2 regions of the Rickettsiella grylli genome follow, and region 1 is predicted to be linked to the other one. Evidence: riboswitches for the same ligand, from Rfam matches in the RefSeq annotation. Region 1 holds a riboswitch; the other holds the start of a gene.
What was found. Region 1 has a riboswitch for thiamine pyrophosphate ahead of RICGR_RS05665 (ABC transporter ATP-binding protein). Riboswitches for the same ligand answer to the same signal wherever they lie in the genome.
Positions count from the first base shown of each region.

Region 2: it holds a riboswitch for thiamine pyrophosphate, as region 1 does, so the genes downstream of both, thiM (hydroxyethylthiazole kinase) here and RICGR_RS05665 (ABC transporter ATP-binding protein) in region 1, are expected to answer to the same signal.

Region 1 covers NZ_AAQJ02000001.1:1,217,329-1,224,964, reverse strand. The annotation lists gene uvrD (DNA helicase II) at 1-1,404, opposite strand, end outside; gene RICGR_RS05675 (ABC transporter substrate-binding protein) at 1,521-2,483, opposite strand; gene RICGR_RS05670 (ABC transporter permease) at 2,468-3,316, opposite strand; gene RICGR_RS05665 (ABC transporter ATP-binding protein) at 3,316-4,041, opposite strand; TPP riboswitch at 4,032-4,124, opposite strand; gene RICGR_RS05660 (TlpA family protein disulfide reductase) at 4,355-4,789, shown strand; gene RICGR_RS05655 (penicillin-binding protein 1A) at 4,792-7,260, opposite strand; gene pilM (type IV pilus biogenesis protein PilM) at 7,500-7,636, shown strand, end outside.
Region 2 covers NZ_AAQJ02000001.1:807,734-815,369, forward strand. The annotation lists gene sdhA (succinate dehydrogenase flavoprotein subunit) at 1-853, opposite strand, end outside; gene sdhD (succinate dehydrogenase, hydrophobic membrane anchor protein) at 828-1,211, opposite strand; gene sdhC (succinate dehydrogenase, cytochrome b556 subunit) at 1,205-1,576, opposite strand; gene rluB (23S rRNA pseudouridine(2605) synthase RluB) at 1,840-2,577, opposite strand; gene scpB (SMC-Scp complex subunit ScpB) at 2,697-3,263, opposite strand; TPP riboswitch at 3,337-3,448, shown strand; gene thiM (hydroxyethylthiazole kinase) at 3,440-4,309, shown strand; gene thiE (thiamine phosphate synthase) at 4,299-4,925, shown strand; gene thiD (bifunctional hydroxymethylpyrimidine kinase/phosphomethylpyrimidine kinase) at 4,931-5,767, shown strand; gene tenA (thiaminase II) at 5,752-6,396, shown strand; gene RICGR_RS03840 (hypothetical protein) at 6,570-7,636, shown strand, end outside.

The DNA.
Region 1 (7,636 bases):
ATCGATTAATTGGATAAAATGAGCGAGTGCATTGGCCGCACGTGAAGGTAAGCATTGTTGGTTTAATAGATACGTGGCCGCTTGCCATAAAGAAAGTGCTTGCGTGCGCGCTTCCAAGCGAAGCTTTTGTAAAGTTTGATCGCCAATACCACGCGTTGGCGTGTTAATGACGCGTTCAAAGCCAGGATCATCATTTCGATTCGCAATGAGACGTAAGTAAGCAAGCGCATCTTTGATTTCTGCGCGTTCAAAGAAACGTAATCCACCATAGATACGATAAGGGATCTGCGCGTGTATGAGCGCCTCTTCAAGTACGCGTGATTGTGCATTGGATCGATATAAAATAGCAATGTCATTGGCATGCACTTCTTTTTTTAAACCTTGCTTGATTTGGTTGATAATGAAACGGGCTTCATCTAAATCATTAAAGGCACCATAGAGTGCTATTTTGTCACCATCACCGCGACTACTCCAAAGCTTTTTCCCTAAGCGTCCGTCATTGTGTGTAATGAGCGCATTTGAAGCTGCTAAAATGACACCCGTGGAGCGATAATTTTGCTCGAGTCGTATGATCTGATGCTCTGGAAAATCGTGCGTAAAATCATATATATTTTTTACACGAGCACCACGCCATCCATAAATCGATTGATCATCATCGCCCACTATCATGAAGTAGTTTTTTCCGCTACTCAATAATTTTAACCACGCATATTGTATGCGATTGGTATCTTGAAACTCATCAACGAGAATATGTTGAAAACGACCTTGATAATAATGCAAAATTTCGGGATGTTTAATAAAAAGTTCATAGCTCCGTAAAAGAAGTTCAGCAAAATCGATAACTCCATTTCGATCGCAAACTTCCTCATAGGACTGGTAAAGTCGAACTAACGTTTTGGTATAAGGATCATTCGAGTTTTTAACGTGATGCGATCGAATACCTTCATCTTTTTGCTGATTAATAAACCATTGCACTTTTTTGGGTGCCCATTGTGCTTCATCAAGATTTAAACTCAGCAAAATTCTTTTTATCATACGGTATTGATCATCGCTATCAATGATTTGAAATGATTGCGGTAAACCCGAAGCTTCCCAATGTTGACGTAATAGTCGATGTGCGAGACCATGAAACGTACCTACCCACATCGTTTTCATAGGGATATCCAATAAATTTTCTAAGCGCTGTCGCATTTCTCCTGCAGCTTTATTCGTAAAGGTAACCGCAAGGATATGATGCAAAGAGATACCTTCTACATGGATTAACCAAGCCATTCGATGGACCAATACACGTGTTTTTCCACTGCCTGCGCCGGCTAATACCAAGAGATGCGTTTGACGCGCGGCAACAACCTGTTGCTGGGCTTCATTGAGAGATTCTAACAAAGGATGGGTAGGATTTAGCATAACGCGAATTGTAACGAAAATTTGAACCTTCTGCATGAATTATTTTTAATAATAAAAAAATAATGTGTTATTCACTTCTTGATTCAATGAGTAAGACGGTGGGTTGTGAGGCTTCGTTAAATGAGTTTTATAGCATAATCTTCAGTTTTTATTTTTTTAGAGATGATTTTGTTACGGTATAAAAACAACATAAATTTTTGATAAGCCGCTTTATCAAAATCCACTGGATATCGAGCAAGATAAGGTAACGTCGCCTGCCAAATGCGGTGATTCAATTCATTGTTTAATGCGGGATGGTCTTTAGCAAATAGTTCCCAGCTTTTTTCTGGATGAGTCATTAAATAGGAGGTTGCTTGATTCAACGCGACTAAAAATTTAACAAGCCGAGAATCGTGCAATTGGTTTTTATTGGCAATAATAATCAATTCATCATAATGGGGAATACCCGCTAATTCGACTGGAAAGATTTTTACAGGTTGATGAGCGTATTGCATTTGCAGGGGTTCGACGTTGCGCATGACGTTGACAACACCATCAACGCGATCAGTGAGTAATGCTTGTATTAAGTCGTATTGTACATTGATGGTTTGTACATCGTTGATTGTTAAATGGGCTTTATTTAATAGGCCTTTCAGCATTAAGGTTCCTTCGGCATGAGAAGTATAGGCAATACGTTTTGATCGTAAATCGGTCAGTTGACGAATGGGCCCATTTTTTTTAACCAGGAGACAATTTAAAGGATGGTTAATTAAGCTGGCAATACGTATGAGCGGCAATCCCCTCGAGACCTGAACAACGAATTGAGGTTGATAGCTGAGGGCTAAATCGGCATGGCCTGCGGCGACTAATTTAGGACCATCGTCAGGATTGGTGGGTGCAATAATATGAACGTTAATGCCTTCTTTTGAAAAAAAATGATGTGCTTGGGCAACAAAGAGTGCGGCCTGATCGGGGTTAATTAACCAATCGAGAATAAGCGTTAATGGCTTAGCGGCTGCAAGGGGAGTAATGAATAAAAAACTAACGAAAAAAAAATATTTTTTACAGCGCATGAATAAATGAATTAACGAAATGACCATGGTAAAGCCCATTGAAGTAACGTATCTATAAAGAAATAAAATAAAACGCCTAGAAAAAATAGGACGAATAATACAGCAAACATTAAATCAATTTGCATTTGAGCATTCGCGTTTAAAAGTAAAAATCCTAAACCTTGATTCGCACCCACCCATTCTCCAATAATCGCGGCTAAAGGAGCCATAGCGGTTGCTAATCGGATACCGGAGGCGAGATGGGGTAATGCAGAGGGGATACGTATTTGGTAGAGTATTTGCCACGAACTACTATTCATTATTTTAGCGATATTTAAATAAGTTTCGGGTGTTTGCTTTAAGCCATCAAGAAAATTATTGGTAATGGGGAAAAATAACATGAACACCGTCGTCATTATCTTAACCATTATTCCGTAACCCAACCAAAGTACAAGTACTGGAGCAATGGCAAAGACAGGCAGCACTTGACTGGCTAATAATAAGGGGAACAAAAGGGTATGTAAGGGGCGAAATGAACACATACAAAGCGCAATACTGATCCCTAGTAATACGCTTAAAGTAAAACCGAAAAAAATTTCAAGGACTGTGGGAATCGCTTGAAAAAAAATGAATGATCCCTGTTTAATGAGACTCTGTAATACATCAATGGGTGTCGGTAATAGATAATGAGGAAGATGAAAAACACGAATTAAACTTGTCCAGATAAAAATAAACCAGAGAGGAATGCAACATTGATGAAACAATAAAGCAAGACTTTTTTGAATGTATTGTTTACAAACCCGAAACGTGATTGTTCGTGAAGCTAAAAACAATTTTTGTAATTGACTCAATTGGTTACGTAAAAAAACAAAGACATACATTAATGAGATTCCTCAAGGCGATGTAAAAGGTGGGCTTGCCATCGTAATAGATCAGGGTTATTCAATGATCGAGGGGGTGAATCCGGTAATTTACACGGTATGGGGTTAATTTTTGCCGGATGTCCTGACATAATCGCAATATGATGGCCTAAGCGCAATGCTTCTAAGGGATCATGGGTGACTAATAGCACGGTACATCCGTTTAGTGCATGTGCAGTCATTTCTTGTAGTTGATAACGAGTCACTGCATCTAACGCAGAGAAGGGTTCATCCATTAAGACAATGGGTCGGTTCTCTAATAATACGCGAGCCAAAGCAACACGCTGTTGCATTCCTCCAGATAATTGGGCTGGATATTGTGTTAAGACCTCTCCGAGTCCCAGTTGTTTTAATAAAGCATGTGCTTTCGCATAAGGTTTATTGGTGCATCTTAGTCGATAACCTAAAAGTGTATTATTTAAAACGGTTAGCCAAGGTAATAAAGTATGCGTTTGTGGCATATACGCTAAACGGCCGTCCAAGCCTTTTTGATCAGACGTACAAATAATGGATGTTCCATTTAATCCAGCGATGAGTTGTAAAAAACGACTTTTTCCTATGCCACTTGTCCCTAATAAGCAGGTTATTTGGCCAGCAGCCAAATGGAAATTGAGCTTGTCAAATAAAATTTTATCGTGATAACGCAAGCAAGCGTTCATGATTGATACAGCGGGTGATGTTGGCATGATACTTTTCCTACGCGGGGATTATCCCGATCAGGTTTAAGGGTATTTCTCAGCCTAATGATTAGACACCCCTAAGTAATTGGGCATCTTAACAATCTCATTAATAAAATAAAAGCGAGATAACATTAAAATTTTTATCTTGTGGAATAAAGAAAGTGGATTTTCAATTTCCCTTATCATTTTGGGTGACGCTCGCTTTGTGATGGCTATTGAGGTTTAATGATTTGGAATGGAGTGCAGTTTTAAAATTTAGTTAAAAAATTAACTATAATGGTTGAAAATGAATGGATTATTTTTCTTTTGTGAGGAATGTATGCGTAAAATCTTTACATGGGTACTATTAACCAGCATTTTGTTAAGTGTGTCTAGCGTTGTATGGGGAGCCAGCATAGTAAAAGATCTTAATTTTTCTAATTATAAAGGTAGATGGGTGGTTATTAGTTATTGGGCTACCTGGTGTGAATATTGTATGGGCGAAATACCCGAATTAAATGCATTTTATCGAGCGCATGCTGACCAGGTTGCAATGTTCGGGTTTAATTATGATGATCCAGGCAATTTACAGCAACATATACAACGAAGTGGCGTTATATTTCCTACATTAGTGGATGATCCGAAAGCTAATTTTGGTATACGAGGGATATCCGGTTTGCCAACCACATTTATTATTGGACCTGATGGTCGATTGAAACATGTATTAGAAGGACCGCAAACAAAACGTAGTTTAGAAAAAGCGATTGGTTTATAACCTTAAAAAACAGGTTCGCCGATATCTCCGCTATTTTCTTGATTTTCGAGCGAGGTTGATTCGGTCTGGGTTTGAATTTCTGTAGAATCTGTCGGGATTTCATCAGTATCAGGAGTCGTCAATGAAAGATTATCTTCTTGTGTGGATAGTTTTTCCAGATTATCCTTTCGGAAATATTCTAAAACAGAACCTGGTGTTCCATTCGGTAAAAGATTTCCAGTCAATGGATCAATACTTGCCGTCACGATATCAGGCGGTTGAGGCATCGTTTTTTCAGCCTGGCCTTTTAATGCAACACGCATAAAATCGATCCACATGGGTAAGGCCGCTTTTGCGCCATACTCTTGGACTGAATGAGGCTTATCAAACCCAATCCAAACAGTTGCCACTATATTACTGTTGAATCCCGTAAACCACGTATCGACATAATCGCTGGTTGTGCCGGTTTTTCCAGCGAGATCATTTCGATTCAACACATTCGCTTGTGAACCTGTTCCATAACGTATGACATCCTTCAATGCAGAGGTCATAAGAAAAGCAATGTCAGCAGGGATAACGTGAGGAGCATAAGGACTTTCTTTTCCATCCGATGGGAGCTCAATTTCTCCACGTAGACACGCTTCACACGCTATTTTAGGTTCTGCTTTATAAATGATTTGACCTTGTTCGTTTGTAATATGATCAATGAGATAAGGTGTAATTCGAAAACCACCATTGGCAAATACCGCGTAAGCGCGCGCTAATTCAAGAGGAGTAACCTCACCTGTTCCCAGTGCGAGCGAGAGATTCCGAGGTAATTTTTTAGCATTGAAACCAAAACGTTTCGCATAAGCTAATACGTAGGGCACATCAATCGCTTGGAGTAAACGAACGGAAATAAGGTTAATGGATTTCGCTAAAGCAACACGTAAACGGGTTGGGCCACTGAAAATATGATTGTCATTCTGTGGGCGCCAAGGTTCATCACGGCCCGGTATGTCAAATACGAGCGGTGCATCATTGAAAACATTCGCTAACGTATAACCTTTAGCCAATGCTGCCGCATAAATAAAAGGTTTAAATCCTGAACCCGGTTGTCGCTCGGCTTGAATGACACGATTAAATTTACTTAAATGATAATCAAAGCCACCCACTAAGGCAGTAATTGCGCCGGTTTGTGGGTTTAATGCGACTAGTGCACCTTGTACTTTAGGAATTTGCGATAATTCCCAGGTGTTATTAGCAGTTAATTGAACACGAATAATATCACCAACCTGGACTTTATTTTTTAAAATCTCAGGGGGTGGATTAAAGTAGGTGATATCCAGTTGAGGTGTTGTCCATGCGACATTTTGCCAGGGAATAAAAATCATTTGATTATCCACTAAAAGCGCAGTGATCGCTTGATTAGTTACAGAAATTACAATGGCAGCGTATAGACCATTAATGGAAGCAACGCGATGTAATGCGTTCAACGTGTGAGTTACTTTATTGGCATCTAATGGAGCAATGTTTTTCGCAGGTCTTCTATAACCGTGTCGTTTATCATAAGCCAATAAACTCTTCCTTAAGGCGGCATCGGCTGCGATTTGCTGAGTAGCGTTGATGGTTGTGAAAACATTATAACCTTTTAAGTAGCTATCTTCACCAAAGCTTTTGTACATCATGTCACGCACCATTTCAGCGACATAAGGTGCTTTAATGATTCCGCCGGCATGGGTTTGTGGATGAGTTATCATGGGCGTGGCGATTGCCGTTTCATAAGCGGCCTTTGAAATGTAACCCAGTTCATACATGCGCAAAAGAACATGATTACGACGTTGCTTTGCAGCAATTGGATTGACTAATGGGTTAATGGCAGAGGGAGCTTTGGGTAAGCCTGCAATGGTTGCCATTTCTGGTAATGTCAGTTGATTGAGTGTTTTATTGAAATAAACTTGTGCTGCAGCCGCAATCCCGTAAGCACGATTTCCAAGAAAGATCTTATTGAGATAAAGTTCTAAAATTTGTTCTTTAGTGAATTCGCGTTCAATTTTTAAAGAAAGTAAAATTTCAGTAAATTTTCTTAGAAAAGTTTTTTCCCGCGATAAATAAAAATTACGGGCAACTTGCATCGTAATCGTACTGCCTCCTTGAACCTTGCTTCCAGTGAGCACGACTTCACCGGCTGCACGTAATAAGCCATAAAAATCAACGCCATGATGTTCTAAAAAGCGTTGATCTTCAGTGGCTAAAAAAGCTTTTACCATCAAATTAGGGACATCATTTAATCGAACAAGATTACGATGAAGCTCACCAAATTCAGCGATAGGCTGCCCATCTTGAGTATAAATTCGCATGGGGATAGGAAGTTGTACGGATTTCAATTCCTCGACATCCGGCAGTTGTTTATCAAGATAAATATAAAACAAACTTCCTACCACGATAAGCGTGATAAAAAGACTTAAAAGCATCAAAAAAAAATTACGAAAAAAATGATTCGATCGTTTCATAATGAAGACATTTAATTAAAGGGAAATATCCTATCGTAGAGTGAAAAGAGTTTAATAAAAAAATAATGTGTAATTCTATCTTTGTACACTTAATTTCAATGAAAAGAAAGTCATTCGAATTTGAATGATGCGACTTTTAAATGACTGCGCAATGTATGTATTAAATGATTGACAAAATATTGTTTGAATGCATAATAAAAGATGAACGATTAATAATCTATAAAAAGAATAAAGTAAATATGGATTTTTTCAAGGAGCGAGCCAACACGACTGATAACCCTCAGGAGACGATAGGCTTGGATATCGGCAGTCGCATGATTAAATGGGTCTGTTTGGACGAAAATCATGTATTAAAACATTATGCGATTCATGCGAT
Region 2 (7,636 bases), 410 kb from region 1:
ATGCTAAATCTTTTGCATGAGGAGCATAACGTTCCATAAAACGTTCGCCCTTTTTATTGATTAAATAACCCCCTTCACCGCGACAACCTTCGGTGACTAATACTCCCGCACCGGCTATCCCTGTCGGATGGAATTGCCACATTTCCATATCTTGAACCGGAAAACCCGCCCGTAGGGCCATACCAATACCATCGCCGGTATTGATCATCGCATTGGTCGTTGATTGAAAAATTCGGCCAGCCCCACCCGTAGCAAAAATAGTGGCACGGCTATGAAAAAAAACAACTTCACCTGTTTCAATACATAATGCGATTAAGCCAGCAACTTGGTTTTGGGCTGTTTTCACCAAATCAACAGCATACCACTCATTAAAAAAATGCGTTTTCGCTTTTAAATTTTGTTGATACAAGGTATGTAATAAGGCATGACCGGTTCTATCCGCTGCTGCGCAGGTACGCGCGGCTTGATCGCCGCCAAAATTTTTAGATTGCCCTCCAAAAGGACGTTGATAAATTTTTCCTGAATCCATTCGTGAAAAAGGTAAGCCCATGTGTTCTAACTCATACACCGCTTGTGGGCCTGTTTGACACATATATTCTATACTATCCTGATCGCCCAAATAATCAGAACCTTTCACGGTATCGTACATATGCCAACGCCAATCATCTTCATGGGCGTTACCTAACGCACAGGTAATACCACCTTGTGCTGAAACAGTATGCGAACGCGTCGGAAACACTTTAGAAATCAATGCCACTTTCTGACCGGTTTGCGCTAATTGTAATGCTGCGCGCATGCCGGCACCTCCTGCGCCGACAATAACAACATCAAATGTGTATGTGGGTAAAGCCATCGATTACACCCCAAAAAATAGCTAAACCCCAAATCAAGTAGAGAAATAGCGTCATAATAATAAAAAGTTGAACCATCAAACGTAAACTTGCCCATCGAATATAATCCGTTACGATCGTCCATAAACCCACCCATGCATGCCAAAATAAACTGAATAAAAATAACGTGCTAAATAAACGCATGCTCAAATGAGAGAATAAATGCTGCCAGGTCGTAAAGTCTAAAGGGTGGTGATAGCCTATATAAGCCAATAAAAAGAGAATGTATGCGGCCAAAACGAGCGAGGTGACTCGCTGTATTAACCAGTCGCGCAAACCATTACCTGAAAGACTCGTGACATTGGTCAAATTTTTCACCATAAATAAATTCCCATCAAACTGGTCAAAACGAGCGTTGCAACCATCACGAACCCTGCTGTCCATTGCGCTGATTTTAAGGTATCCGCTACACCAGCATCCATAAATAGATGACGAATACCTGCAAATAAATGATAAAAAAGTGCAGCTAAAAAACCCAGTAGAAATAACTTCATTAAAGGATGTTCAAAACAAACGTGAACTGTAAAAAAGGCTTCAGGACTCTGCAAGGTCAATGTCATGAGCATTAAAAAAACAGGGATCGCTAAAAATAATAAAAACCCGGAAAGCCGATGCAAAATAGAGACAATCGCCGTCATTGGAAAGCGGATCGTCAATAAATTAAGGTTAATAGGTCGTTTACTCACAAATGGTAAGCCTTATTAAAAAGGGTAAAAAAAGACCGGGCGATTATACGCGTAAATTGATTTCAATTTCAAACCCTCAGCACATTCATTTGTCTTAAACGGGTTGATTTTTTCATCCTCAACTGACCCTTTCGTCGGTTCATTAAAAAATATAATGGACTTTGCGTCAGAATTTTACTTACATAAGATCATGTCTACCTAAAAAAACTTAATCCATCCTTAAGAGAGAAATTGAACCATTCATTTTTCTCAATCCCTTTGAGTTAATCTAAATCAACTAAATGCGCAAGTTTTTTTATCGCCTTCGTTTTCAACTCAAAAAAATGTCCTTTTTTCAGATCGTGAGGCAAACTGACGTTACCAAAACGTATCCGCATCAAACGGCTGACCGTTACACCTTGTGTTTCCCACAGTCGTCTGACCTCTCGATTGCGACCCTCTTTTAAGACCACATGGTACCAACGATTTGCACCCGAGCCGCCACTCGCTTGGATAGATGTGAAAGCGGCTCGTTTTTCTTTCAACATCACCCCTTTTTTCAGGCGATCCAACATGCTTTTATTCACCTTCCCTAAGACACGCACGACATATTCTCGTTCAATTTGATAAGAAGGGTGCGATAGCCGGTATGCAAATTCACCCTCATTCGTAAAAATTAATAATCCTGAGGTATTCATATCCAAACGACCTATCATAACCCAACGCTGGTCGCGCAAGCGTGGTAAATGCTCAAATACAGTGACGTGATGACGAGGATCCGAACGTGAACAAATTTCTCCGAGCGGTTTATGGTAAATCAAGACGCGACGTTCAAATGGCTTATTCGTTGTTAAACGAATCCGCTGATTATCTATCGTGACTTTCGCTTTCAAATGGATGCGCATGCCGAGTTTCGCGGGTTGTCCATTAATATGAACGCGACCGTCGTGGATCCAACGTTCTATTTCGCGACGCGATCCGAGGCCGAAATGGGCTAATATTTTTTGAATTTTTTCACTCATCGTTCATCAAAATCAATTAAGGTTCTTTCTTTGCGCGTGTACGTACTTATTATTTATTTTTTTAAAAAATAGTCACTGTTATACGAATTCCTTTAAACAGGAGAATGCTTTCAAGAAAATTAAATCGTGTTATGGTAGTCAACGCGCGGACATGGGGTCACTTCATTCGTTTTAGAAGGAAATGGGGGTAGTTCCGACACTGTTTTTAAACCAAAATGATCAAGAAATAAGGTTGATGTCGCATAGAGATTAGGACGCCCAGGTACTTCACGTTGCCCAACAACCTGAATCCACGCGTGCTCCAAAAGAACTTTAATAATCTGAGGGCTTACTGCCACCCCTCGTATCGCTTCAATATCTCCACGAGTCACGGGTTGCTTATACGCAATAATACTTAATGTTTCTAGAAAAGCACGAGAATAACGCGGTGGTTTTTCTGGCCACAGTCGTTTTACCCAGTCATGAAGGAGGCTATCTGTTTGAAAGCAATATCCGCTCGCCAGTTGTTTTAAGTGAATGCCCCGATCGCGATAATCATGTGTCAAATCCGCGAGTATTTTTTTCATCTCGGATGCGGTAGGCCGCTCTTCGTCGGTGAATAAATCTAAAAGACGTTTTAAGCTAACCGGCTCACCCGCTGCAAAAAGAGCTGCTTCGCAAACGAACTTAAGTTTTTGAATTTCCATGCGCAGACTATAGCAGTTTACGTTAAAACGTGCTATGCCTCTTGACTCCTTTTGTTCATTCCTATCTAATAGAGAAAAGCACCGGGGGTGCCTTTTGAAATAAAGGCTGAGAGAATAGTCACTTATTCAACCCTTATTAACCTGATCAGGCTAAAACCTGCGTAGGAAGATGTGATATGACTCTCAAAAAAAATGATCTCGATCAATTAACGCGGACATCAATCCATCAAACGAACCCTTTTAATTTAACGTCATTATTCCAGGACGTCGAAAAAATCCGAAAAACCCAACCTTTAATTCACAACATAACAAATTTAGTGGTCATGCAAACAGTAGCGAATGTTTTATTGGCATTAGGCGCTCTGCCCCTCATGGCCCATGCCAAAGAAGAAGTAGAGACCATGATTCAAAATGCACAAGCCTTCGTCATTAATATTGGAACATTGGATAGCTATTGGCTTTCATGTATTCAACAGGGTCAATATGCGGCATTAAAGCGTGGAATCCCCATTCTGTTGGATCCCGTTGGTGCAGGTTCTAGTTTTTATCGTACTCAAGCCGCTTTAACCATCATTGAGCGTGGTGTTGACATTATTCGTGGAAATGCTTCAGAAATTATGGCGTTGCAGGATAGTTCAATCAAAACAAAAGGGGTGGATACGTTACAACCCAGCGAACACGCGATTTCTTCAGCCTATGCCTTAGCAAAGAAATATGAATGTATCGTTGTTGTCAGCGGAAAAACTGATTTTATTGTTCGTTCATCCCAACACGTTGCATTACGCTATGGTAGTGCTCTGTTGACGAAAGTCACTGGTATGGGCTGCGCTTTAACCGCCATGATGGGCAGTTTCCTGAGTGTCAACCCGGATAAATTGAGGGCGTGCGTTCACACCATGGCCTTTATGGGTCTTGTGAGCGAATATGCTGAAAAAAAGTCCAATGGACCCGCCAGCTTTTGCACCAACCTATTAGACCTTTTTTATTCCGCACAAAAAGAGGATGTTCAACATTTACTGAAGCCGAACGTGTCACATGAACATTGATTATTCTTACTACTTGCTGGCAGATGAACAGGCCTCGGAACCCTTGTCAGTCATCGATGCGGTCCAACGGGTATTAAACCATACAGTCCGTTGCGTTCAACTTCGTATGAAAAATCAACGTCGCAAAAAAATAATGGATACCGGTAAACAATTAGTTGATTTATTACAGGCATGGAATATTCCTTTAATTATCAATGATCACGCCGATATTGCGTGTGCGATTGATGCGGCCGGTGTCCATCTTGGTCAGACCGATCGACCTTACCCTGAGATTCGTCAACACTGTGGTTATAAAAAAATTATTGGCCTAACCATTGAAAATAGCCAACAAGCACAGCAATGTCGTCATTATGATTGTGATTATTTTGGTGTCGGACCCATCTTTTCAACGGTCACGAAAAAATTTTCCACACCACCGCTCGGTCTTGTTCAATTCAATCGGATTATGCGTATACTGAATGCACCTGTGGTCGCTATCGGTGGAATCACACTTGAAAATGTTCAATCCGTATTAGAGACCGGTTGTGCCGGTATTGCCGTTGCATCAGCGGTTTTTCAAACCCCGGATCCGGTTAAACAGAGTCAAAAATTCGCACACATTATTTCTCAATCATAATCGTTATGAATTTCCCTTCTCAATTAGCACAGGTTGTCAGTATTGCGGGCACTGATCCTTCGGGCGGTGCAGGTATTCAAGCGGATATCAAAGCAATTTCAGCAACAGGCAGTTATGCTGCCAGTATTATTACTGTTTTAGTTGCGCAAAACACACAAGCCGTTATCAGTCTACAAGACATTCCACTCGATTTTATTCAACAGCAAATCGATGCTGTCTTCACTGATTTATCCATAAACGCAGTTAAACTGGGCATGCTTTATCATGAAGGCATTATCCGTTTAATCCGCCATAATTTAAAAAAATATCAACCCCCTTTTATTGTTCTTGATCCCGTCATGATTACTCAGACCGGCCACCCCCTTCTTAAACCGCAGGCCATACAGGTTTTAGCGACTGATTTATTTCCTTTAGCCACATTGATTACACCCAATATTCCAGAAGCCGAATCTCTTTTAAATCTGAAAATCATCGATGCGACCACTATGCAAAAGGCTGCAGTTTTATTGGCAACACGTTATAAGGTGTCGGTGCTGCTTAAAGGAGGGCATTCTCCATACGATGCCTCTGATATTTTTTACGATTTCTCGCAAAAACAAATTCATTATTTTAAACGAGCACGAATAAACACAAAAAATACGCATGGTACCGGTTGCACGTTATCTGCAGCCATCGCCTCTTATCTTGCCCAAGGTCTAAACGTGGTTGAAGCCATTTTTCATGCAAAAAATTATTTAACACAATGCCTTTTAGCCGCAAAAGATTTACATCTTGGACAAGGCCAGGGTCCAGTAAACCACTTTTATTTTTTAAAAAAAGAGAAACCATGTTTGATCGACTAAAAAAATCGGTTTCGGCGCTGATGCCAAAAATTTATCAACATCCCTTTAATCAAGAGCTTATCCAAGGGCGTTTACCGCTTGAAAAATTTATTTTTTATCTCAGTCAAGATGCACTTTATCTGGTGGATTTTTCTAAAGCACTGACACTCACAGCAGCACGATTGTCCGATCAAAAACACTGTGAACAATTTATTCAATTAGCCCTGGACGCATTACATGCCGAACGCGATCTTCATCGTCACTTTCTAAAAAAACATGCCGCATTAACAACGCGTCAACAAAGTCCTTTTTGTTTTATGTATACCAATTATTTATTACGACTTGCGATCTCCGGCACTTTAGAAGAAGCGGTTGCGAGTTTATTACCGTGTTTTTGGATCTATCAACAAGTGGGACAGCGTGCTTCCTCTCAAACCGTTTTGAATAATCCCTACCAAGATTGGATTGATTTATATTCCAGCTCAACGTTTAATGACTCGGTTGAACACATGATAAACACATTAAATAAACTGGCTTTACTGGCAAGCGCGCATGGCCAACAAAAAATGATCAACGCCTTTACTCAAGCCAGCCTCTGTGAATGGCATTTCTGGCAAGGTGCTTACTTACAACAAACCTGGTTCATTTAAAATTTTCTAATGAAATTAATTTTTTTTAAATTAAAAAATATTTCTATTAATTTACTCCTTATAACGTATTGTCTGTATAAAATTGAACTGATATTCTTAAGGTTACGATTTAAATTTAATTCCTAAAAAATTATTTAAAAATAGTTTATTTCATACTATAAAAGGGACATTATATGTTAAAAATATTTTTTAAAAAAAATACCACTGAATATCCAATCAACCCTGCTATCAATAAAAAACTGGCTTTAAGTTATACGCCTTTACCTAAAATTGATATCACTCAATTACCGCCCCTCCAAGAAAATTGGTTGGACGATTTTCAAGTCATTATTGCGGAATATAATGATGAATTATCCAATCATACATTGGAACTTCATGCTGGTAAATGTGCTTATTATAATGCAAAAAAAGTTTTATCCGAACAATTACAACTGATTTATCATCGTCTACTCGGGAATTTAGATTCAGAACTAGGAAAACTTTCCATGGATGTTCGCGAATCTATTCTTAGCCAGTTAACCGAAGATATTAAGCTCTGTACGGAGGGCTTTCATAATCGTGTCAATATTATTGTAAATTCGTTTTATCGACCTCGTAATTTAACTGAACTACTCTATGTCGTGCGAAAAGAAATTGTAGATAATGTCGCTTCGACACTCGCGAATGAAATCCACGCATGGAATTATTTTAGTGTTGTTGCAGCGAATGACGGTTTAGGCATAAAAGCCAACTTTTCAGGTGATCAATATACAAACAGTTTTCCAGAAGATCCGATTCGATGTGCTTTACAAACCAGTTTTTGTAAAAAATTTACTCCTTTTAATTTACCGAATTTACTGATTCATGAATTTATAAAACTTATTCCTGAATTAGAACCCGAAAAAAAAAGCGAAAACGGCTTATCGTTACAATTGGTCACTAAAATTGAAGATTTAATCCAAAACTTTTTGCCGAATTATATTAATAAAGTAGACGATGATCCAAATAATTGGATTAATTATTTTATACTCGATTATGACAAAGACGATCCCCTCATTTTCAGTTTTGTTAACATTAATTTTGAAAAGTTGTATCAATCTTTTTTTAATGCCTTACTCGATCAAAAATTTATTGAAACTCCGATAATAAACACGTTGACTGAAAGCGCTTATTATAATTTCGTTTTAAAAAAAAATCCATTGCACGATACCGAACAATTGATTTCTGAACTGATTAGCGAGAGAAGATTGACGATATTACT